3 linked regions of the Cohaesibacter gelatinilyticus genome follow. The protein of the gene in region 2 interacts with the protein of the main gene of each other region in a pairwise test. Links are inferred from orthologs where the notes say so. Each region holds a gene or a part of one and is shown on either strand. Other genes may lie near its edges. The genes, in order: CRO57_RS22785, ileS and rbsB.

The links.
Region 1: the proteins of ileS (region 2) and CRO57_RS22785 interact in binary tests that used the Escherichia coli proteins (3 or more experiments, as listed by UniProt). The link is inferred for Cohaesibacter gelatinilyticus from one-to-one orthologs.
Region 3: the proteins of ileS (region 2) and rbsB interact in binary tests that used the Escherichia coli proteins (3 or more experiments, as listed by UniProt). The link is inferred for Cohaesibacter gelatinilyticus from one-to-one orthologs.

The regions. Positions count from the first base shown.
Region 1 is NZ_OBEL01000008.1:117,125-123,404, forward strand. What follows is about bases 3,301-6,280. They hold CRO57_RS22785 (HyaD/HybD family hydrogenase maturation endopeptidase), read right to left. Parts: upstream 5,155-6,280; coding sequence 4,447-5,154; downstream 3,301-4,446. Other genes in these bases: CRO57_RS22770 (hydrogenase expression/formation protein), read right to left, coding at 3,301-3,630; CRO57_RS22775 (thioredoxin domain-containing protein), read right to left, coding at 3,623-4,138; CRO57_RS22780 (HypC/HybG/HupF family hydrogenase formation chaperone), read right to left, coding at 4,160-4,447; cybH (Ni/Fe-hydrogenase, b-type cytochrome subunit), read right to left, coding at 5,460-6,182; CRO57_RS22795 (nickel-dependent hydrogenase large subunit), read right to left, coding at 6,192-6,280. Also shown: hydrogenase nickel incorporation protein HypB, read right to left, coding at 1-285; hydrogenase maturation nickel metallochaperone HypA, read right to left, coding at 285-626; CRO57_RS22755 (nickel-dependent hydrogenase large subunit), read right to left, coding at 619-1,806; [NiFe]-hydrogenase assembly chaperone HybE, read right to left, coding at 1,803-2,441; CRO57_RS22765 (rubredoxin), read right to left, coding at 2,441-2,686; more of CRO57_RS22770, read right to left, coding at 2,683-3,300.
Region 2 is NZ_OBEL01000001.1:279,666-287,951, forward strand. Bases 2,423-5,843 are described here. They hold ileS (isoleucine--tRNA ligase), read right to left. Parts: upstream 5,542-5,843; coding sequence 2,623-5,541; downstream 2,423-2,622. Other genes in these bases: lspA (signal peptidase II), read right to left, coding at 2,423-2,525. Outside these bases: CRO57_RS01265 (porin), read right to left, coding at 1-739; CRO57_RS01270 (hypothetical protein), read right to left, coding at 1,222-1,938; more of lspA, read right to left, coding at 2,025-2,422; CRO57_RS01285 (hypothetical protein), read right to left, coding at 6,212-6,847; CRO57_RS01290 (bifunctional riboflavin kinase/FAD synthetase), read right to left, coding at 6,985-7,989. UniProt on the Escherichia coli protein: Catalyzes the attachment of isoleucine to tRNA(Ile). As IleRS can inadvertently accommodate and process structurally similar amino acids such as valine, to avoid such errors it has two additional distinct tRNA(Ile)-dependent editing activities.
Region 3 is NZ_OBEL01000004.1:82,375-90,061, forward strand. What follows is about bases 3,723-6,544. They hold rbsB (ribose ABC transporter substrate-binding protein RbsB), read left to right. Parts: upstream 3,723-4,603; coding sequence 4,604-5,485; downstream 5,486-6,544. Other genes in these bases: rbsC (ribose ABC transporter permease), read left to right, coding at 3,723-4,554; CRO57_RS16395 (substrate-binding domain-containing protein), read left to right, coding at 5,585-6,544. Also shown: CRO57_RS16365 (ABC transporter substrate-binding protein), read right to left, coding at 1-130; CRO57_RS16370 (LacI family DNA-binding transcriptional regulator), read right to left, coding at 176-1,270; rbsD (D-ribose pyranase), read left to right, coding at 1,654-2,082; CRO57_RS16380 (sugar ABC transporter ATP-binding protein), read left to right, coding at 2,107-3,597; more of rbsC, read left to right, coding at 3,610-3,722; more of CRO57_RS16395, read left to right, coding at 6,545-6,589; rbsK (ribokinase), read left to right, coding at 6,623-7,555. UniProt on the Escherichia coli protein: Part of the ABC transporter complex RbsABC involved in ribose import. Binds ribose. Also serves as the primary chemoreceptor for chemotaxis.

The sequences.
Region 1 (6,280 bases), on a different replicon or contig from region 2:
TTTCTTCTGCATCAAAGACCGATTGGCATGCGCATAGCCATCATTCTTGGCCATGATATCGGTCTCGATCTGGATCATCCGACTTTGTGAGAGGCCCGGCGCATGGGCATGGGCTGGTCCCTTGCCATAATGATGGGTCTCTCCGCCCTGTTCATCATGGCTATGATGATGGTGGCCATGGTCGTGATCATGACTGTGATCATGTGCATGACCATGAGAGGCATGATGAGGATCCTTGCCTTCAATGCTCACTTCACCATGGGCACATCCGCAGACGGTACACATCACTCCACCTCCATATCTTTGATCCGCAATTCATCGCCGCCGGTAATCTCCACCTGATAGGAGCCGCAATCGGGGCAGGGTTCGTAGCGCGCAGCAACACTGACCTGTTTGGCGCAAGGCATGCACCAGCCATTCACCGGCAACTCAATCACTTCGAGCTTGGACTCATGCGCGATCGAGTTTTTTGTCACCACGTCATATGAAAAAGTCAACGCTTCCAGTTCCACACCAGCCAGCGGTCCGATTTCCAGGCGAACACGTTTGACGCGGGCAAATTGTTGCGCTTTCGCCTGATCTTCAATCACCTGCAAAATGCCTTCACATATGGACATTTCATGCATAGCTAGCTCCTTTCCCCAATCCCGTCGCATCCAAAAGATCGAACGCAATGCATGGATCAATGGCCAGCATAATCTGTCGGGCCTGCTCTTCAAGCCCTGGCCCCGGTGTGAGGCGGGACAGGCTTTGTGCCGCCGCACCATTGGGATGAAAATTCCACTCAGTCGGCGCAAGGATGGACCAATGCCGGATCAATCCATCCTGCAAATCGATGGCATGAACCAGTCGACCGCGTGCTGTCTCAACCACACCAACACCAGCGCCATTTTTTTGCAGCAATATCGGCGCCGCATTATAACCATCCAGTGCCTTGAGTTGATCACGCAATTGCGCCATGACGCTCAGCAAATCAAGAATTCTCGCTGTCTGGCGCGCCAGAAGATTGGCTTTGCCAGCAGGCATCAAAGCTCTGATCAGGGGATGTTGCCTTTGTCGTTGCAAGGACCCGGTTTCATGTGGCGCATCCTGCCAATCCGGCTGATCACAAAAGGCGCTGCCTTTGTTCCTTTGCAAAAGCTGCTGCCAGTCTTGCTTGGACAGATCAGGCAGAAAGGCGGGTTCAATTGCGGCTATGTCCTGATGGTCCGAGCGGATACTCTGATTGATCATGCGCGCAATGATGCCGTTGTCATCGCCACACCAAACGACCAGATCCAGCGAAGTTTTCAGATCTTTCCAGCCTTTCAAAGCATGGCCAAAGAAGAGAGCATCCAGCAACTCAGTGATCCGGTCCAGCTTGGCAACAAGGAGGGCTGCTTCCAGCTTTTCCTTGGGCTGACTATCAAACTGCGCATAAGCCAAGAGCTTGAGAGAGATCGCTTCAAAGGCCTGCACCAGCACAGGCATCTGATCGCGTGGTGCTTTTGTGCCGATCTGTTTGGTCCAGTGCAGGGCGATATGCAAAACATGTTCACGCAGCATTTCATTGAGACACAAAGCCTCATGAATTGCCGACGACCTGCTGTCATCCAAGGACTGACAGGCCTGAATGGCCGCATAGCTATGAGCCATACCGCAAATGGAATAGAGCCGCGGAATCATCGGCAATGCTTCCATCGGAGTTTTGCCGATGAAAATTTGCGCCAAATCGCTTTTTCGCGTCGAGACGATATCAACGCGCAAGTTATTCTTGTCTTCCTCATTCGGGGACAGACGGATGGAGAGCTGGTCTTCGCGGATCATGGCCGCACCTCTTGGCTCTCTTTGGAAGAAGGGCGCAATCCGCGTAGCACCTCTCGACGGCTAAGGCTGGCTGGAGCCGGTTCCCGCGTATCTGGTTGAACAATCTCTTCTGTTTCCGGCTCGGGCAATTCACCCTTCCAAATGGCCTGCATATCCTGTTCGGCCTGACTTTGCTCTGTTGGTTCTTCCGGCACCCGCAAAACTTCTTCCAACACCGCTTTTGCGGTTTGGCAGGCTGTCTCCTGATCAGCAAACTGGAACACAGGGGAGAAGAGAGAGCAGGTCAAAAAGGCACCTAGCTCCTCTTCTCGGCCCACCACGAATTCAAAATGGCCAGCGGGAAGGCGATGGCTCTGCTTTTCACCAAAGCTTTGTCCATCCAATTGACTGGGTCGCAAGGGCAGCAGCATCAAATTCATGAACCAGGGCGTCAGCAGCACGCCCACACGATAAGTGCTCAGCTCACCGCCTGCATCGGGTGTCTCAAATCCAAAGGCTGCAACAGACAGAGCATCATTGAGGATGGGCACATCTTTCATGCGCTCCTGTTCGATTGTCTCGAACAGAGCTTCAATTCGGGCGCATATATTGGCTCCGCTCGATAGCTCATCCTTATGCTCTGGTTGCTGTGTCATCAGGCCTGATCCACCACCATGAAATCTTCACGTGCACCATCGCAATTGGGACAAGCCCAATGCTCAGGCAACTGAGAGAAGGGGGTCCCTGCCGGAATTTGCCAGACATCATCCCCATGTTTGGGATCATAAACATGCCAGCAGATCTTGCATTCCAGCACACTATCATCGCTCAATTTTGAGAGATCACCGCCAAAGGAGCCGCCGGAAAAAGACATATTGAGGCCGGGTTGCTGCTCGCTCATTGCGTCTCTCCGCCATCACGATAGATAACAAGGATCTCTTCCAGACGCTCGGCGCTGTCTTCAATATCTTCCTGCGCGGCGCAAACAACGTCCGGCACATCGATCACCTCAATGGAATTGAGGATGATGGCGTCCTGGCTGTTATAATATTGCACCCACCAGATATTCTTCGTGCCGGTAGAGGAAACACGACAATTGCCATAGCCACGGGACAGGATCACCACCTTGCCCTTGCCGAGTTTATTGTCGAGATAGGCCAGATCTTCCTCGGTCTGCGGCAACAGGGTGAGATTGATGCTATGCACCACATCGCCTGACTTATAATTGCCTTGCTTGTCTTGAAGTTCAGAGATCAGTGACGGCGCGTTGAAGATTCCCGGTGGCAATTGTGCATCCACATCACCAACACTTGTCTGTGCTTCTGCAAAAACAGCCTGCTCCACGCAAGCGGGATAATCGGCAACCTCGATCTCGTCACGGATCAGGGCGCCATTGTCATCGTGGGTCAACACCCGCCAGACACCAGCCAGCACAGATTCTTGTGCCTGAATATTGGAGCCGCAGACGATGGATACCTCGCCTTCACCAAGGATCTGATTGATCAGGCCAAGATCAGTGGAGGTCAATTCGGAAATATCAACTTTACCCTTTGCACCGCCCACTTTATAGGCGTTCAAAGCAACCAACAGCTCTTCGAGCTTGGCTTTGCCAGCAATCATGCCGGTCGTGTCTTCTGGCTCCGGTGCGATTGGCGGATCAAAAGTCGCCATTTCGCGCGGCATTTCCATATAGTCCAGCTCCATACCGTCTTCATCGACCGGTTGCGAGCCGGGGCCGACACCAAAGCCAGAAGAAAGAGCTGCCGAGCTGTTGCCCAAACCAACACCCAAACCGGAACCAAGGCCTTGTGAGCCAAAAGCGGGGGGGATCAAATCCTTAGACATTGTCTGCTCCTTCTTCGATCAGGCGATCTGTCATGCTTTTTTCTGGTTTTGGTGCAACGGCCGTGCCGTTTGTCGCGCCAGTCTCAATCTTGGCTGGCGTCTCGAAGCCACGAATTTTGAAAGCGGGCGGCTCACTTGGCTCCTTGGCCAGGATGGCATTGATCTCGGTGATATAGTCGGACCAATCCAGCACACGGGAGAGGGAGCCGAGATAGCCACCATCGCGCAAGAACACAAAGGACGGGAAGGAACTGAAGCGATAGCGGCGCTGCACATCACGCTCAAAACCACGCTCCACCACAGCCGGGGTCAGCAATCCATTGGATGCTTTCACCAGTTCGGGCAAGATCACGGCAGCATCATTGACTTCCATCAGCCGCTCATGGTCGCCACAGATCATCAGGATCACGTCGCCATTCTCGGCCAGAAAGTCAGCCATATTGTCTTCGTTCAATATGGCGATCTGTTCTCGCTCGATGATGCTGGTCGTTAAGGGAGAAAAGTCCATTTTGCTGGTCCTAAGCTGGAATCATTTGTCTGATTGGGCGGGTGCAACATTGGTCAGATCGGCAAAGAGATGATCCAGATTGCCATCGCCAATCATGGCCAATTGCACCGCCTTCAAGGCATCGCGGATTTTCAGGGCGTCTTCTTCGGCTATCACTTCACGAGCGGCATCAATGAAAACAAGCAGCCAGTCATCCTGTTTCACTTCGCCCACCAGCATGGTGTCGATGATGCGCTCGGCACCGCGATCATCGCAAACCGCATAACCGAAGCCGACTTCCCGCACCTTCATTGGGATTCCCATGCACATTACAGGCGGTCCCCCGGTGTAACGGATAGGGTATGAGCACCTTTGACCGCATCCTGCATCTCGCCATCAAAGTCTTCCGGTGCAGACCAGCGATCATCGGCGATGATCCGACTGTCACCTACACGACAGGCCTCTGCTTCATCCGGGCGTTCGTCTTCATAACGGCTGGTGAGCATCACATTGCAAGCCAGCGTGACATCTTCGGGGAGTTTCTCGACGCGCTTCTTGGCTGTGATCTGATGACTGGCAAGATAGTCAAGCACGACCTCAATGGATGGTTCGATCTGGGCTTTGACCTCATCACGCAAGGATCCGCCGAAATCTTCAATCTCAACCGGCTGCACGCCAACCAGCAGCAAATGCTCCGGCCTGTCGTCCATCATATCGGCCATGGCCAACACTTCCTGAAAACCGGTCTGGTGGAGAGAGATTTTCTTGGCGCCAAGGAATTGCGGCACCTCATCACCCTCTACGCGCTTCAGGGTTCCGCCAGGCAGACCATAATCAACCGCATCAAAGACTATCAGAATATCTGCGTCGCGCACATGCTGCACCAAATAGATGCCCTGCGTGCCACCATCCAACAGCGTAACATTGTCCTCAAATTCATACAGACGGTTCAACTCATCAACGGCACGAACGCCAAAACCTTCATCGGCCCAGAGCAGATTGCCAATCCCCAAAATCAAGACGCTTTTGCTGGTCATGTTGCAGGTCCTCCAATCCCCGGTCATGGGATGGCAGGCATTGAAGGGCATTTTGACGCAGTTGGCAATAGATAAATGGAAGGAAATTTATCATTTTTATAGAAAAATGTATTTTTTCTATCCATTTTTGAAATTCAGACGGTAAGAATCCTGCCATCTGGGCGGAAAGTGGCTAGCCAGCCCTGATTGCCTGAGGTCCTGCAGCTCTACTACAAGCATAGAAAAAGGGCGCCTGGAGCGCCCTTTATGCCGACCGGACATGTCCCCGCAGATCCGATCAGCAATGCTGATTATATGGATCTGGCCTATTCGCTGCCATCCATCGGGCGGCTGTCCTTATACATGCGCCAGCCGGAAATCATCGATGAGATGATGGACTGTCGGGACATGATGTCTTCGCGCACCGCCACATAGATATGAGTGATGACGAAGCAGATCATCACCCACATACCAATGCGATGCCAGTTATGGACATCCAGACTTTGTCCGAAGAGCGGGATCACCCACGACGAGAACCAGTCAAATTGCCAGGTGCCCATGCCAGTGCCCTCACCATAAAGCGCAAGGCCGGTGATGATCATGAAGATCAGAACCCAGACGAAGGCAACATGCATGGTCAGCACTGCCAATGGATTATGGCCGATATATTTCTTCGGCTCCTTCACCATCATGGCATACCACTTGATCTCGTGGATCAATTCTGCCCACCAACTCTTGCGCCAAACAGGCACGAAGAAGATCTGTTTGGCATGAAGGCCCATGAAGGCCCAATAGAGACGGAAAGCGAAGCCGATCATCACCACATAGGCAGCAACAAAATGGAAATAACGGATATAGCCCATGATGTAATGGTCATAGGCCTCGCCAGCGACAGAAGGCAAAGGCTGGCCAATGAAGTAGCCGGTGACACACAGCACCAGAATGGCAAAAGCATTGACCCAGTGCCAGACCCGAAGCGGCGCATCATAGATATAGACAGCCTCTTCACTATGCCTTTTCTCAGTTGATATTTGGTCTGTATCAGACATGATCTCCCCCTAGCGCACTTTAACTTCGGCCAACTCTTCTCCTTCTTCACTCATCACGTGAGTTGAACAAGCAAGACATGGATCGAAGGAATGCAAGG
Region 2 (8,286 bases):
CCTGAGAGACAGCTACGCCGTCATAATTGATGGTGTGGATGGCACCACCAATTTTAGCAGAACCCCAACCCTGAGCAACAGACAGAGCAGCTACTACATCAGGAAGAGTTTGACCTGCATATGTTGCACCAGCAAGACCAGCAATAGCAGCACGCTGGCTGTTTTCCAGAGCAAGGGTAGCAGTTACGCCATTGCCAAGATCCATGTTGTAGCCGATAGCGCCGGTGTCATGGTCACCAATGGTGGAACCATACATGCCAACGTCGGTTGAAGTGATGTTAGCAGCAGAATCGGTCAGACCAGCATACAGACCGCCGATAGACAGATAGTATTTGTTGAAACCGTCATTTGCAGTCAGGTTGCTTCCAGAAGTACCGGTGTCGGTAGCACCTTCAAGACGCATGTAAGCAACCAAAGTGCCCAACTCTGTCTCTTCTTTAGCAGTGAATTCCAAAGAAGCTTTTGCATAGATGTTGGTTTTGTTGTCAGCACGGTCATTGTTATCTGGAAGATTGTTGGTATGACCACCTTTACGCTCGTTGAAGCGGAATTCAGCACGTACGTAACCGGAAACTTTCAGGCAGGTATCGGTACCTGGGATGAAGTGATAACCAGCGCCATAAGCGTTACATACTTTAACGTAATCTACTGGCTCAGCTACTGGCAGATCAGCTGCCTGAGCAGCACCACCGGCAACCAGAGCAGCTGCGGAACCAAGGATAAGGCTCTTGATGTTCATTGTTTCTGACCTTCTTGTCATAAAGAACTTTTTCGCAGAGACCGTTCCAGTCAGTCCGATGGGGTCATCTGCTTGCGACAAGGGTGACAATACTCCTTTTTGGAGCGGGATCAATTGCTAGCTGGTTTCCCCCAGATCCATTTGACCTAACTGTTGCACAAAAAACACAAAAACAGCAAAGAACCCCGGAAATCTGCCACTTTGTTACTGATTGGTTAACGGAGAAAGGGGAGGGAAACACCTGAAATGATTGATCTGTCATCGTGGATTCCCGTAGTCCTCTGTGAGCTGGACAATTATTGCGCCAACAAATCGAGTCGGATCAGGGCGGACAATGTTGGTTTATTCACCAAGGGAAAGAAACACTTTGACATGATTCCCTCTGGCAAGAAGAAGCACGGTTGAATAAGTCTGGTATGATTTGAAAAAAAGCTCGCCAGAGGACGAGCTTTAAACGGTTCGATAAAGTGACGTGCTGACAATCAGAATGGCCACAATTTGGAAAATAGTCCTTTGGACTCTTTCTCTTCAGGTCCTTCGACAGCTACCTTGTCGAGTTCTCTTTGCACCTCAGGAGAATGTTGACGATACTTTTCAGGAGGTTGAGTCAGATATTTGCGTTTATATTTGCCACCTGACTTGCCATTGGCTGCATTAATTGCTGCCAACCTCTCACGAACTTTTTGATTATATTCTTTCAGTTTGCCAGGTTCTCTATAGTCTGGCTCCTCAATCTGGGTGAAGGAAGTCACGCGCGGATCATTCTTGATGATGTAAGCACGTTGTTCGGGAGGCATACGACGGATTGCCTCAAGCAGAGCCTTCCGCTCCTGATCATTCATCGTTTCCAACCGCTGATGATAAGCCTTGCGAAGCAAGTCGGGGTCTTTTGGCCAGTCTGCCGCATTAACCAAGCGACCGGTGTTCGATGCGTTCAGAGGATTGGGAAGTTGGGAACTTTGCGGTGGCACAACCAGACCCGGGCGCGATGAATAGTCAATTTGCGCCTGATTTTTGTCTCCAGACGAAACAGCCGCAATGCCTTGAATGTCATTAAGCAGTGCTTCTTCCTGAGAAACCCCGGTGCCATAGGTCGTGCCGCCAATACCATTTGCACAAGCTGACAGACCAAAAGCCAATCCAACACCAAGACCAAACCGAGATGCGGTTTTATAATCAATTCGGACAGAAGATTTCATGACATGTTGCCTTACTTTGAATGGTGATTGGCAGTATCACCGGATACGCAAATACAAACTATGGTCGAAGCCTTTGCGGTGACAGATCACAGCTTTGCGGCACCATTGCGACCAGATCCCAAAAAAGAGTCATATATCAGTATGGCCGCCCCTGCAACGATCCATACATCTGCAAGATTGAACACATACCAGGAAAATTCTCCCCAGTAGAAGTGAAACAGATCCACTACGGCTCCGTAGTAAAGACGGTCAAGACCGTTTGCGAGGGCGCCACCGAGAATCAATCCCAATCCGATTGAAATCAGACGGTCATGATTGCGCCAGATCCAAACACTGATGAAAAGTGAGGCAAGGATGGCGATGGCGACAAGAATATAACGGCCCAAATCACTGTTTTGCTGAAAAAGTCCATAGGAAATGCCGCGATTCCAAACCAGAACAAGATCGAAAAAAGGAGCGATACGCACTGGGCCGAATGTCTGCATATGCGATTGAATGTCAAAGCCGAAAAGCATCCAGAATTTAAAGGCTTGATCACTGACAAAGGCAACCATTGCAATGATAAAGCCGGTCAATCGCACAGACACATCAAACTCCAGATATGATAAAGAGCCTCAAGGATCGGAAGGCTGACAAATGAACAAGGTCAGGATTATATAATCCTGACCTTGAATTGCGGCATTATTATTGTGTGTCCAGCTCACGCATGGCGGCAGCATCGCGCAAGGAAAGATCAGGATAATCGCTATCCTGTCCGACCTCTGGCAAAATTTTCCAGGAACGTTGGCATTTCTGGCCTTCTGCAAGAGCAGGAATCACACCGACCCCGTCAACATCATCCAGGGTGAATGCTCCTTCCGGAGCAGGGGCATTGATCAACTCCGCCTGTGATGTGATGGATAGATCAGCAAGATCAATCCCGTCCATGGCACCCAGCAATTCATCATTGGTGACATAAACCTTCGGCGCGGCCTCAAGAGAGGAACCAATACGTTTCTCGCGACGTTCGATTTCCAGAGCTCCGGTTACGACCCGACGAAGTTCACGTACCTTGGCCCACTTGTCAGCCAGTTCCTGATCTTTCCAGTCAGATGAAACTTGAGGGAATTGCCGGAAATGGACCGAATCTCCGTCAGACGGGAAGCGGGACAACCATGTCTCTTCCATAGTGAACGGCATGACAGGAGCAAGCCAGGCAGTGAGGTGCATGAATAATTCATGGATGACATAAAGCGCTGCTTTACGACGTGCGGAGCTTGGACCATCGCAATAAAGAGCATCCTTACGAATATCGAAATAGAAGGCCGATAGCTCAATGCCCATGAAATAGTTCAGCTCAGACGTGATTTTCTTGAAATCAAAGGTGTCATAAGCGGAGCGAACCATCGCATCCAGCTCATAAAGACGGTGCAGCATCAAGCGTTCCAGCTCCGGCATTTCAGAGACAGCTACTTCTGTTCCATCATAATGAGCCAAAGAGCCCAACATCCAACGGATGGTGTTGCGAAGCTTGCGATAGGCATCAGCATTGGTTTTCAAAATTTCCGGCCCAATGCGCTGGTCGTCGCTATAATCGGAAGAGGCCACCCACAGACGTAAGATATCCGCACCATATTGCTTGATCACATCTTGCGGTGCGATCGTGTTGCCAAGAGACTTGGACATCTTGCGGCCATCTTCAGCCATGGTGAAACCATGGGTCAAGACGGCATCATATGGTGCACGGCCACGAGTGCCGCAGCTCTCGAGCAAAGAGGAATGGAACCAGCCGCGATGCTGGTCAGAACCTTCCAGATAAAGATCGGCTGGCCATTTCAGGTCATCGCGTTGTTCCAGACAAAAAGCATGGGTGGATCCGGAATCAAACCAGACATCAAGAATATCGTCGATTTTTTCCCATTCAGACGGATCATAATCAGGTGAGAGGAAGCGCTCTTTCGCACCGTCTGCAAACCAAGCATCAGCGCCTTCAGCACGGAAAGCGTCAAAAATACGGTCATTGACCGAGCTATCCTGAAGAACAACCGCCGGATCATCTTTCTTGATGAAAATGGTGATAGGCACACCCCAGGCGCGTTGACGAGAAATCACCCAGTCCGGGCGGGTTTCGATCATGGAGCGCAGGCGGGTTTGGCCGCTGTCAGGAACAAAACGGGTCTCGTCAATTGCTTTTAGGGCGCGACAACGCAAGGTATCACCCTGGCCATCTATATCGCGATCCATGGCGATGAACCATTGTGGCGTATTACGGAAGATCAGTGGTGCCTTGGAACGCCAGCTATGGGGATAGCTGTGTTTGATCTTGCCTCGTGCAAGCAGGGCACCAACTTCGACCAGCTTATCGATAACAGCAGGATTGGTGGTGCCTTCGCCGCCTTTGCGATTGAGAATATATTGCCCCTGAAACAAAGGCACATGCGGATAATAGGAGCCATCCTCCGCCACAGTATGAGGAACTTCCGGCGTGCCACAGTCTGCAAATCGCTCGCGATTGGCAACGAAAACTTCATAGTCATCGGCACCATGGCCCGGAGCGGTATGAACGAAACCGGTACCGGCATCATCGGTCACATGGTCGCCATCAATCAATGGCACGTCAAAGTCGAAGTAACCATCGGTGCCGTCGATACCGCGGAACGGGTGTTCGCATTCCGAGATGACTGACGGATCAACATCGAACTTGCGCTCATAACCCTCTACGCGGGCCGCAGCAAAGACGCTTTCAGCCAAGGCGTCAGCCAGCACCAGCTTGTCACCAACTTTGCCCCAATTGTCATCAGCAGCGGCCGTGATCTCATACAGGCCATAAGAGATGGCATTGGAGAAACAAACTGCACGGTTGCCGGGAATGGTCCAAGGGGTGGTGGTCCAGATCACAACATCTGCATCAAGCAACATATCTGTCTGATCTTCAGCAACAGTGCCATGAAGGGCAGAGATGGGAAACTTCACCCAGATGGTGTGAGAGGTATGATCCTGATATTCCACTTCGGCTTCAGCCAGAGCGGTTTTTTCGACAATTGACCACATGACCGGCTTGGAGCCCTGGAAGAGTTGGCCGGACATGGCAAATTTCATCAACTCGCCAGCAATGCGTGCTTCTGCATCAAAGGTCATGGTCTTATAGGGATTGACGAAATCGCCAACCACACCAAGACGCTTGAACTCACCGGCTTGAATGCCGATCCATTCGGATGCAAAGTCACGACATTCCTGACGAAATTCATTGACTGGAACGGTATCCTTATTCTTGCCCTTCTTACGGTACTTTTCTTCGATTTTCCATTCGATTGGCAAGCCATGACAGTCCCAGCCAGGGACATAGTTGGAATCGTAGCCCCGCATCTGAAAAGAGCGGGTAATGATGTCTTTCAGAACCTTGTTGAGAGCATGACCGATATGCAGATGGCCATTGGCGTAGGGAGGGCCATCATGCAGCACATACTTTTCGCGACCCTTGGAGCGTTCACGCAAGGATTGATAAAGATTCTGCTCTTCCCAACGAGCCAGAATTTTGGGCTCATTCTTTGGCAGTCCTGCACGCATGGGGAAATCGGTTTTTGGCAAAAACAGCGTTTGGGAATAATCGCGGCTTTCCGTCATGGATATATCTTTCGTTCAGTTTTGCGCCTTGACTGTCTCAATCCCGTTCAAGTGTCATCGGGAGAAACATTGGTGGCACCTATAAGACTTGATCACTTCTAGCGCGATCTATTGGAATTAGGAAAAGAAAGATCTGAAGACACCAGATCAAATTCCTTATATCCCGGTCCCTCGCGGGCGTCCGTTAAAGACGCCGATCACGCGAAGGCCGGGCCAGTAATTCGACCTATCAACCCGCCGGGACGTAAAATTTGTGAACCGGGAAGGGGCGCAAGAAGATAGATGCCCGTCATTTGCCTATAAGCCTTGGTGTGCATGTTTGCAGTCATCCTCTTCGGATGGCCTTGCCATATCTGCGCGGACATTAATTCAACAAAAACCCAAGGGCAACCCCAGTATCAAGGATAATGGGCGGGCAAAAGCTGGAGAAAGGGAAATAGATAAAAATTACCTGCTATCAGTTGAGTGAAGAGACAGGTGATGTCCCAAAAGCTGTCTGCAAGGCACCATTAGGTGTTGGCAATAGTAGGGATGAAGGTGGGAACTGCTGTTGAAGGTGGTTATATTGCTCATCAGGGCGAGGTCAGAGCGCCCGATCTTGAAATAATGCCTGATTGATGAACAAGGAGAGGGGGAGAGAGAAATTACCCTCTCTTATAATATATTGCGTTTATAATATATTGCGTTCTTTTCGTTGCTTGGTCAGCTCATCCAGCAACAGAGAGAAGCTATCAAGTGGCCAGGTGATAACTCTACGACCACTTGCTTCGGGTAAATCCAGCTCCAATGCATCGCCTTCACGCCAATCGGCTAGAATGATTTCGGCAGCTTGTCCTTTGATCTTGCAGCTGTTGCCGCTGCAATCCCCCAAAGACATGATCTTCGCTTCACCATTCTTACCGCGAATGGTTGCTTTGACGTCGGAAAAATCCAGGTCTGCTTCAAGATTGAACAGCAATTGCGGAATTCTTGATCCCGTGCTTTCTTTTTCATAGGTCAGATGCAAGATGGCAGCACGAAAATTCGGGTCTGGGCTGTAAACATCGACCAACTGGCCATAACAACGCGCTTGCGCCTCGCCTGAAGCTTTGTCACAGGTCAGATCCCAGGCACCATCATAGCTTTTGTAAAATTCGGTATTTCGGCTTTCCAGTTTTTGTCCGAAGAGTGAGAAACCGCCAGCAGCGAAGAAACCACCGCCCGCCACAAAAAGGCCAGCCAATGCCAAAAGCCAGCTTTTCCGCAAGCGATAAGGCACAGAACGAGAGGGAGGGCCGGAGGGTTTTGGCGAATTGGCGATAGTCATGGGTTTAGTCCTTGAAAGCAACAGCAATGGTTGCTCTACGGATAGTCAAACCGTGACAAAAAAGGAAATCACCTTCGAAAACAAAAATGTGAGCAGATGAGAGAAAACGCCATTGAACAATTTGGCTTGATGGATTTTCAATCGTTTGAGATCCCACCCCATAAGGTTGTTTCCAAAGGACTAAGAGCTGCCGCATCAGACAGAATGGCTCTAGCTTGCGCACTATCTTCATCCATCTGCAGGATCAGCGTATCCAGACTGTCGAATTTTTCTTCCCCACGCAGATAGTGATACAGTGCAACACGAACGCTTTCATCATAAAGATCATCTTCAAAATCAAAGACATGAACTTCGAAGATTGGAGCGCCATTGTCAAAGGTCGGACGTCGACCATAACTGGCAACTCCGTCGTGAACTTGGCCATTGGATCGCATCAAACGTACCGCATAGACACCTTCTTTAAGACGACTATTGTCCGCCAGTTTCAGATTGGCAGTCGGATACCCCAGTTTGCGGCCATTCTTTTCTCCATGAACAACGGTGGAGGTAAAGAAATAGCGATAACCCAACAATCGGTTGGCCGGATGGGTTGCTCCATCTTCCAGGGCTTGACGAATGCGTGTGGAGGAAACAGCATCGCCGGTGCGGTCAGCCTTCATATCAACGATCTTGACGCCAAAGCCGTGCTTATGTCCCTGCTCACGCAGAAAATCCGGGCTTCCTTTACGATCTTTGCCAAAGTGAAAGTCGTAACCGGAAATGACTTCACGGGCGTCTAGCGCCTTGATCAACATATCTTCAATAAAAGACTCTGCTGATTGGCTGGCAAACTCTTTGGTAAAATGAAGCGAAATCATGCCGTCGAAACCCAAAGCTTCGGCCAGCAAAGCTTTCTCATCATGAGGTGTCAGTCGAAAAACCGGATTGTCGGGGCGAAAAACACTGCGTGGATGGGGTTCAAATGTCAGCATGATTGCCTTGACGCCCAACTTGCGCGCTTCTACCAGGGCATCTTCCAGAACCGCCTGATGCCCTTTATGCATGCCATCAAAATTGCCGATAGCCACCACGCCACCACGGACCGAGTCAGGTAAGGGGAAAACAGGCTGTTTCAAATCGACAAACGTGTGGGCAGACGCCATTGGCCGGAGCTCCCAGGCAAAGACATAAGGGGTTGGAAATATGTGGCGCGACGTTGCCCAAAAGCAACGATAAGGTCAAGATATTTTCTGATACAGAACAACTATCCCCCGCCAATCTGGCATTTGCTGCCTTTATCTCATGATTCAACCTCAAACGGATCAACGATACAGCTAAATAGCGAGCGTCTTTTCACTATACAATTTGGTGAAGACAGGATAGGGTCGCCTTATCAAATAATCTGACACATCTATGCGATTATGGCGTCTGCTTCTTCCAGGATTATTCCTGAGCATTCC
Region 3 (7,687 bases), on a different replicon or contig from region 2:
CATGTGGCATCTGCACATCGATTTTCTCATCAATGGCTTTCAACATGGAAGCCCAATCAGCCCATTGTGGGGGACAATTATAACAAATGGCATCTTCTGCCTGGGTTGGAGCTACCAGAGCGGTTGTCATCAGGACAGCGGTCAGGATATGTTTCACGGGTCGTTCTCCCTGAGGTTATGAAGAAATTGAGGGTGTGGGATGGCATGACGGTGAGGAAGTTGCAGCTTCTTCGCCGTCCGTTGTTTTCACTTCGGGCGGGGCAAGGCTTCCACCGGAGCGAAAATGGTAGGGAAGGCGCAAGGCCTTCTGATCGGGCTCTATCAATTTGAGAGTATCCGATTTGGCGTCGTTGACGAGCCGGGCAAGGACATGCCGGGCAGCCATGCAGCCCATTTGACGAGCATTGGTTTCAATTGTCGCCAGACTGGGGTCAACCATACGTCCGATCTCAATGCCGTCAAAACCGACAATTGATAGGTGCTGCGGCACCTGTCGGCCAAGGCTTTTGGCTTCACGAATAGCGGCAATCGCCAGAAAATCGTTGGAGGCAAATATACCAGTTAGGCCACCGTGGGCGGCCAACAATTCATGAAGCAACAGTGAGAGATCTCCGCTTTGCTCTTCGATCTGAAGCAGAACTGGTTCCGCCATACCAAATGACTGACAACCTTTTTGAAATCCCATGAAACGCTCACGAGAGCGATCAGAACTCTGGAAATTCAAGGCCAAAAAGCCCGTATGGTGATGACCTTCGGCGTGAAGCGCTTGCGCCACCCTGTGAGCTGCGGCGAAGTTATCGATGCCGCTGGCCGGGAAATCCGAAACTGAGCGGTTGAACATCAGACATGCGGGAATGCCGCGATCTCTGATCATGTCGAGTGCTTTGCTTGTCCCGGTGTCATTGACAGTTAAAATGATGCCATCCACCTGTTTGGCAATCAAAAGCCGTGTTACATTCTGCTCTTCTTCTGCGTCATATTTGGAGCATGCCAAAAGCAGTTGATAGCCCTGTTTTTGCACTTCTTCCTGAATGCCCTGAACGGCATCGGCAAAAATCGGATTGGCCAGTGATGGGACAATGCATCCAATGGTGCGTGTGGTGCTGGATTGAAGCGAGCGACCAATATCGCTGAAAACAAAGCCAAGATCTTCAGCTGCAGCAAGGACCTTTTTGCGTGTTTTCTCACTGGTGGAGCCAGTCCCATTGAGTACTCGGCTGACGGTTGCAACACCGCATCCGGCTTTTTGAGCTACATCCTTTATGGTCACTTTGCTCTTCACAAATCTACCTGTCACTCTCGTATTAAATCAGCCAAGGAACAGCATGATGATAATATGGAAACGTTTCCAAAAGCAATAGCAAGAGTAAATGAAGGTTATGTGACGATCAGATTTCAGTCCAAAGACATCGAAAGAATAGTGTGAAAAATCTCCGCTTTGATACCAAAATCTGACCTGGATCGAGTGCTTTTCAGGTCAGGTTTTTCATAGAGAAGTCAAAGATATCAGCTGGTGATTTGATATTCTCAAACGCACTTTTGTTCTGGCGTGGTTGTTGCTTTTTAGAAATGTCGGAGCGCAAATAATCTCATAAAAACGTTTGCGCAAACGTTTTTATGAGATTATAACGGATTTCAGAGAACAGAACTGAGATGGATGTCGTGAAGAAATCTGCTTTGTTAAATTCTGATATTACACGGGTCATTGGCACAATGGGTCATGGTGATGGGTTGGCCATTGCTGATGCCGGATTGCCCATTCCATCTTCAGCCCAGCGTATTGATCTCGCCCTGACCCAAGGCGTTCCAGCTTTTTTGCCAACCTTGTCGGTTATTGGAACGGAATTGTTCGTCGAGAAGGTTTTGCTGGCAAACGAAGTGATCGATGTCAGTCCTGATTTTCATGCAGCGCTTCTTGTCCAAGTCAGGGATCTGTCCGAAAAGCAGGGCAGCGCGATTTCTATCGATTATCAGTCTCATGAAACCTTCAAGACGCGTTTGGCTGATTGCAAGGCCGTGGTCCGCACTGGGGAATGTACCCCTTACGCCAATATCATTCTCTATTCCGGGGTGACCTTCTAGCGATTGGCGAATGGGAGAAAGACAATGACGGCACTTCTGGAACTGGAACAGGTAAGTAAGTCTTTCTCGACGGTGTCTGTGCTCAAGCAGATTGATTTTCGCGTTGATGCAGGCCGGATTGTGGCGCTGGCTGGTGAGAATGGTGCCGGCAAATCCACCATGATGAAACTCATCACCGGCATTTATCCTCGTGATGAAGGTGTGATGAGGCTCGGTGACCGTGAGGTCAATTTCTCCTCTGCCCGACAGGCCATGGATGCCGGGATCGCGATGATCCATCAGGAACTCAATCTTCTACCAGAACTGAGCGTTGGTGAGAATATATTCCTTGGCCGCGAGCCGACTGATGCATTTGGTCGTATCCTCTGGAGTGAGATTGAAAGTCAGTCCCGCCGTTGGTTGGAAGAATTGAAGCTGAGCATTGATCCAAAGGAAAAGCTCGCCAATCTCTCCATCGCGCAGCAGCAGATGGTGGAAATTGCCCGAGCGCTTTCCATGAATGCCGACATCATCATCATGGATGAGCCAACCGATGCACTGACCGATATTGAGACCACGATCCTTTTTGAGATTATGGATCGCTTGCGCCAGAGCGGAAAAGGTTTGGTTTTTATCTCCCACCGCTTGGGAGAGATTTTTCAGATTTGCGATGACATTGCTATTCTGCGTGACGGCCAGATGGTGCATCAGGGACCGGTTGCTGAGATCAGCGAAGATGATTTGATCCGCCATATGGTTGGGCGCGAACTGACGGACCAGTATCCTTACGAAGCATTGCAGCGCGGTGATGTGCGTCTTTCAGTCTCTAATCTGGTTGCCCATAATGTGAAGGGTGTTTCCTTTGAAGCTCATGCTGGTGAGGTTCTTGGCTTTGCCGGTCTGGTCGGAGCAGGGCGAACCGAACTAGCCAAGGCCATTTATGGTGCCAATTCAGTCAAATCCGGAAGCATAGAGATTAACGGCAAGTCCTGTCGTCTGAAATCTCCCCAAGACGGAGTAAAGGCGGGCATCGGCTATGTGACGGAAGATCGAAAGCATGAAGGCTTGATCCAGATGCATGCCCTAAGTGCCAACATGTCTCTGACCGGTCTTTCGCGATTTCTCAATCGCCTTGGTATTCTTGATAAGGCCAGTGAGCGAGAACAGATTGAAAAATATATCAAGGCCTTCTCGGTGAAGACCCATGGCATGGATGCCCAAATTTCACAATTGTCCGGGGGTAATCAGCAAAAGGTCTCCATCGCCAAATCCCTGATGCCACGTCCGGATATTCTTATTCTTGATGAGCCGACACGAGGCGTGGATGTCGGTGCTCGTCGAGAAATCTATACCCTCATCAATACACTCAAGAGTCAAGGTTTGTGCATTTTGCTGATGTCGTCCGACATGCCCGAATTGCTCGGTATGTCAGATCGCATCCTGGTGATGTCCGAAGGCAAGCTGACCGGGGAATTTTCCCGTGACGAAGCCGATCAGGAAAGCATCATGCGCTGCACCGTTGCCGAACATGTCTAGGAACCGATTTCCATGAACCTGAAATCCTTCTTTTTCAATAACATTCCGCTGTTCGGCCTGCTGGTGCTCATGGCATTGGTCGCCATGATCAGCCCCAGTTTCCTGACGGTTGACAATCTTCTGAACATTCTGCGGCAAACGTCCGTCAATGCGATCATCGCAGCTGGCATGACCTTCGTCATTCTGACAGCAGGGATTGATTTGTCCGTTGGCTCAATCTTGGCTTTTGCAGGCGCGATCTGTGCCTCCATGATTGCCATGGATATGCCAATCTTTGCAGCTTTCTCTGCAACCATTGCCATTGGTGCCGTGCTTGGAGCTACACAGGGCAGCATCATCAGCTATTTTGGCGTTCAGCCATTCATCGCAACCTTGGTGGGCATGACGATGTTCCGGGGGGCGACCTTGGTTTATACCAATGGTCGCCCAATTTCGACCGGGGATTTTGATGTTGCCGAGACCTTCTATCAGTTGGGTGGTGGCTATATAGCGGGCATCCCGGTGCCGGTTGTTATGGCCTTTGTGGTTTTTGTGGGTTGCTGGTTCATTCTCAATCACACAGCTATCGGGCGCTATGTCTATGCCATCGGCGGCAATGAGCAAGTGGCCAAGTTGGCCGGTATCAATGTCAACCGCGTCAAGATCATTGTCTATGCATTGTCCGGTGCACTGGCGACTCTCGCCGGGTTGGTTTTGACCGCCCGCCTGGAATCCGCCCAACCAACGGCGGGTCTTGCCTATGAGCTGGATGCCATCGCAGCCGTTGTGCTTGGAGGAACGTCCCTCGCTGGCGGTAAAGGGCGCATCACGGGTACTTTGATCGGTGCGCTCATCATTGGCACGCTCAACAATGCGCTCAATATTCTCGACGTCTCATCCTATTACCAGATGATCGCCAAAGGCGGCGTCATTCTTCTTGCCGTGATGCTGGATCAGCGCGGCAAGGCGGACAGATAAGCAGACCCAATACACTTTTATTCAGACACTATATACAGGGAGTGAAATCATGAAAAAGTTTATCGGTATGGCACTGGCAACCAGCCTGATGCTTGGCACCTCCGTTTCCGCCAAGGCTGAGGAAACACTGGCGCTGGTCATCTCCACCTTGAACAATCCGTTCTTCGTGACCCTCAAGGAAGGCGCTGAAAAGAAAGCGGCTGAGAAGGGTTATAAATTGTTGGTTCTGGATAGCCAGAATGATCCTGCGAAGGAACTGGCCAACGTTGAGGATGTGCTGAACAAGAAGATCTCTCTTATGATGATCAATCCGACAGATTCTGACGCTGTGCGCAGTGCCATCAAGGCAGCGAACCGCAAGAATGTGCCGGTTGTGACCCTCGATCGTGGTGCCAATGGTGGTAAGGTTGCCTCCCATATTGCTTCTGATAATGTTCAGGGCGGCGAGATGGCAGGTAAACTCATCGTTGATATGCTGAAAGGTAAGGGTAAGGTCGTTGAACTACAGGGCGTGCCTGGCACTTCTGCTGCTCGTGATCGCGGCGAAGGTTTCAACAAGGCCGTTGCCATGGCATCTGGTATTGAAGTGGTTGCAAGCCAGGCCGCTGACTTTGACCGCACCAAAGGCCTGAATGTGATGGAAAACATCCTGCAGGCTCAGCCAGAGATCAATGCGGTCTTTGCTCATAATGATGAGATGGCGCTGGGTGCAATCAAGGCGATTGAAGCTGCCAAACGTGACATTTTGGTCGTCGGTTTCGATGGCACCGATGATGCCGTTTCTGCCGTGAATGAAGGTACTCTTCTGGCAACGGTTGCCCAGCAGGCTGCGAAAATCGGTTCCATGGGTGTGGATGTGGCAGAACAAATTCTCAAAGGTGAGAAAGTTGCCGACTATACTCCGGTAGCCTTGAAGGTTATCAAGAAATAAAGGATAGTCCGGCTCCGCAACTTATGAGAGCTGGATTCTTGAATCTGGATCCGGTGCCGATAAGCGCCGGATCATCAACCTCGATCACTGTGGGTGGACATGATAAGTATCAAAGATGTGGCGCGAGCCGCCGGAGTCTCTCCCTCCACCGTGTCTCACGTCATCAACAAGACCCGATTTGTCGCGCCTGAAACCAAGGTAAAGGTTGAAAAGGCCATCGACGAGCTGGGCTACCAGCCAAGCTCTCTGGCCCGTGCTTTGAAGATCAAGAGCACCCGTACAATCGGCATGCTTGTCACCTCCAGTACCAACCCCTTCTTTGCCGAAGTTCTTCGTGGTGTGGAAGAGGGCTGCTACCACAATGATTACAGCCTCATCCTTTGCAATTCCGGCGATCAACATGAGCGTCACATCAGCTATCTCAAGGCTCTGATCCAAAAGCGTATCGACGCGCTCATCGTCATGACGACGTTGGCCGATGAGATTTTTTACGAAAAGCTCGCGGCATTGGACAGTCTGCCAAAGGTTGTTCTGGATTCCGAGCAAACCGGTTTTGCCTGCACCATTGGTGACGATTCCGTTCATGGCGGTGAATTGGCAACCGAGTTTTTGCTCAAGCGCGGCTTTAAGCAGATTGCCTGTTTGACCGGGCCTGCGGGCCATCCTCGTTCGCGCGATCGTCTTCGTGGTTTTCATCGCGCCATGAACGAAGCCAAGGTTGAAGTGAATTCGAGCCTGATTATTGAAAGTGAATTGACCGCTCCTGGTGGTTATGAGGCCATGAGTAAGCTGTTGCAATCAGGTCAGCAGGTTGAAGCTGTCTTTGCTTTCAACGACATGATGGCAATTGGTGCCTATAAAGCTGCGCAGGAACGTGGTTTGGCAATCGGCAAGCATATCTCGATCATAGGCTATGATAATCTCGAATTGTCCAAATATATCACCCCAACGCTGACCACGGTAAACCAGCCAAGCTATGAATTGGGGCTGAAAGCGGCAGGTCTGCTGATCGACCATCTGGAGAATAAAAGCGAGCTCCCAAAAGTCATTGAGATGGAGCCAAGCTTGATTGTTCGTCAGTCTGTTGCAGATAAATTCGAATAAAACCCGATACTCTTACAAATCCAAGGAAGCCTCATGTCCATTTCAGTGTTTGGCAGCATCAATATCGATCTGACTACCTATGCTCAGACACTTCCGGCTCCCGGTGAGACTTTGCTGGCGGACCGTTATGTCCTCGGTCTTGGTGGTAAGGGCTGCAATCAAGCGGCGGCTGTTGCCAAATTGGGCGCTGATCCTGTTCTGGTTGGGCGTGTGGGTGTCGATAGTTTCGGTAAAAGCGCTCTGGAAGAAATTGGCAAGCTTGGCTTGTCCACCTCTCATGTTCATATTGATCAAGACAATAATAGCGGTTTGGCCGTGATCGGCGTTGATGCCAAGGCGGAGAACTCCATTTCCGTGATTGGCGGAGCCAATATGGCGATTGATCAAAGTGATGTCGCTCGAGCCGACGATGTATTCAAGGCTGTCAACATTCTGCTTTTGCAAATGGAAATTCCACTGAAGGCCGCAATGCAGGCTGCTGAGAAGGTACGTACCAATGGCGGATTGGTCGTACTGGATCCAGCTCCAGCCCCAAAGGTTGGATTGTCGGAAGATATTCTCGGACACATCGATATCATCACACCGAATGAGACGGAAACAGAAATCCTGACCGGAATTCGCCCAAGGAATCGTGAAGAAGCGGCGCAAGCCGCTCGCCTGTTGCGAGAGAGAGGCGTTTCAATTGCTATCATCAAGCTGGGTGCAAAGGGGGTCTATTTCCAAAGTAGCCATGAAGAAGCTTTCGTGGAGCCGTTCAAGGTCAGCAGTATCGATAGCGTTGCTGCGGGAGATTGCTTCAATGGCGGTTTGGCCTTCGCGTTGGATGAAGGCATGCCATTGGTTGAGGCTGTTACCTTTGCTTCAGCCTGTGGGGCGCTTTCCACCACAAAGAAAGGGGCATCCGCTTCTGCCCCAACCAGAGAAGAGGTTGAAACACTTCTTAGGTCTTGCATGTTCAATCCGTGAGGTCATCAGGTATAGGATATAGTAGTGCATCACCATTCTTATAATTTTACCTTTTGATAAAATTATAAGAATGGTGATGCTATTGGTAATTAAAAAATTAGTTGTAATATCTGATTGTGCTCTTTTGGGGTT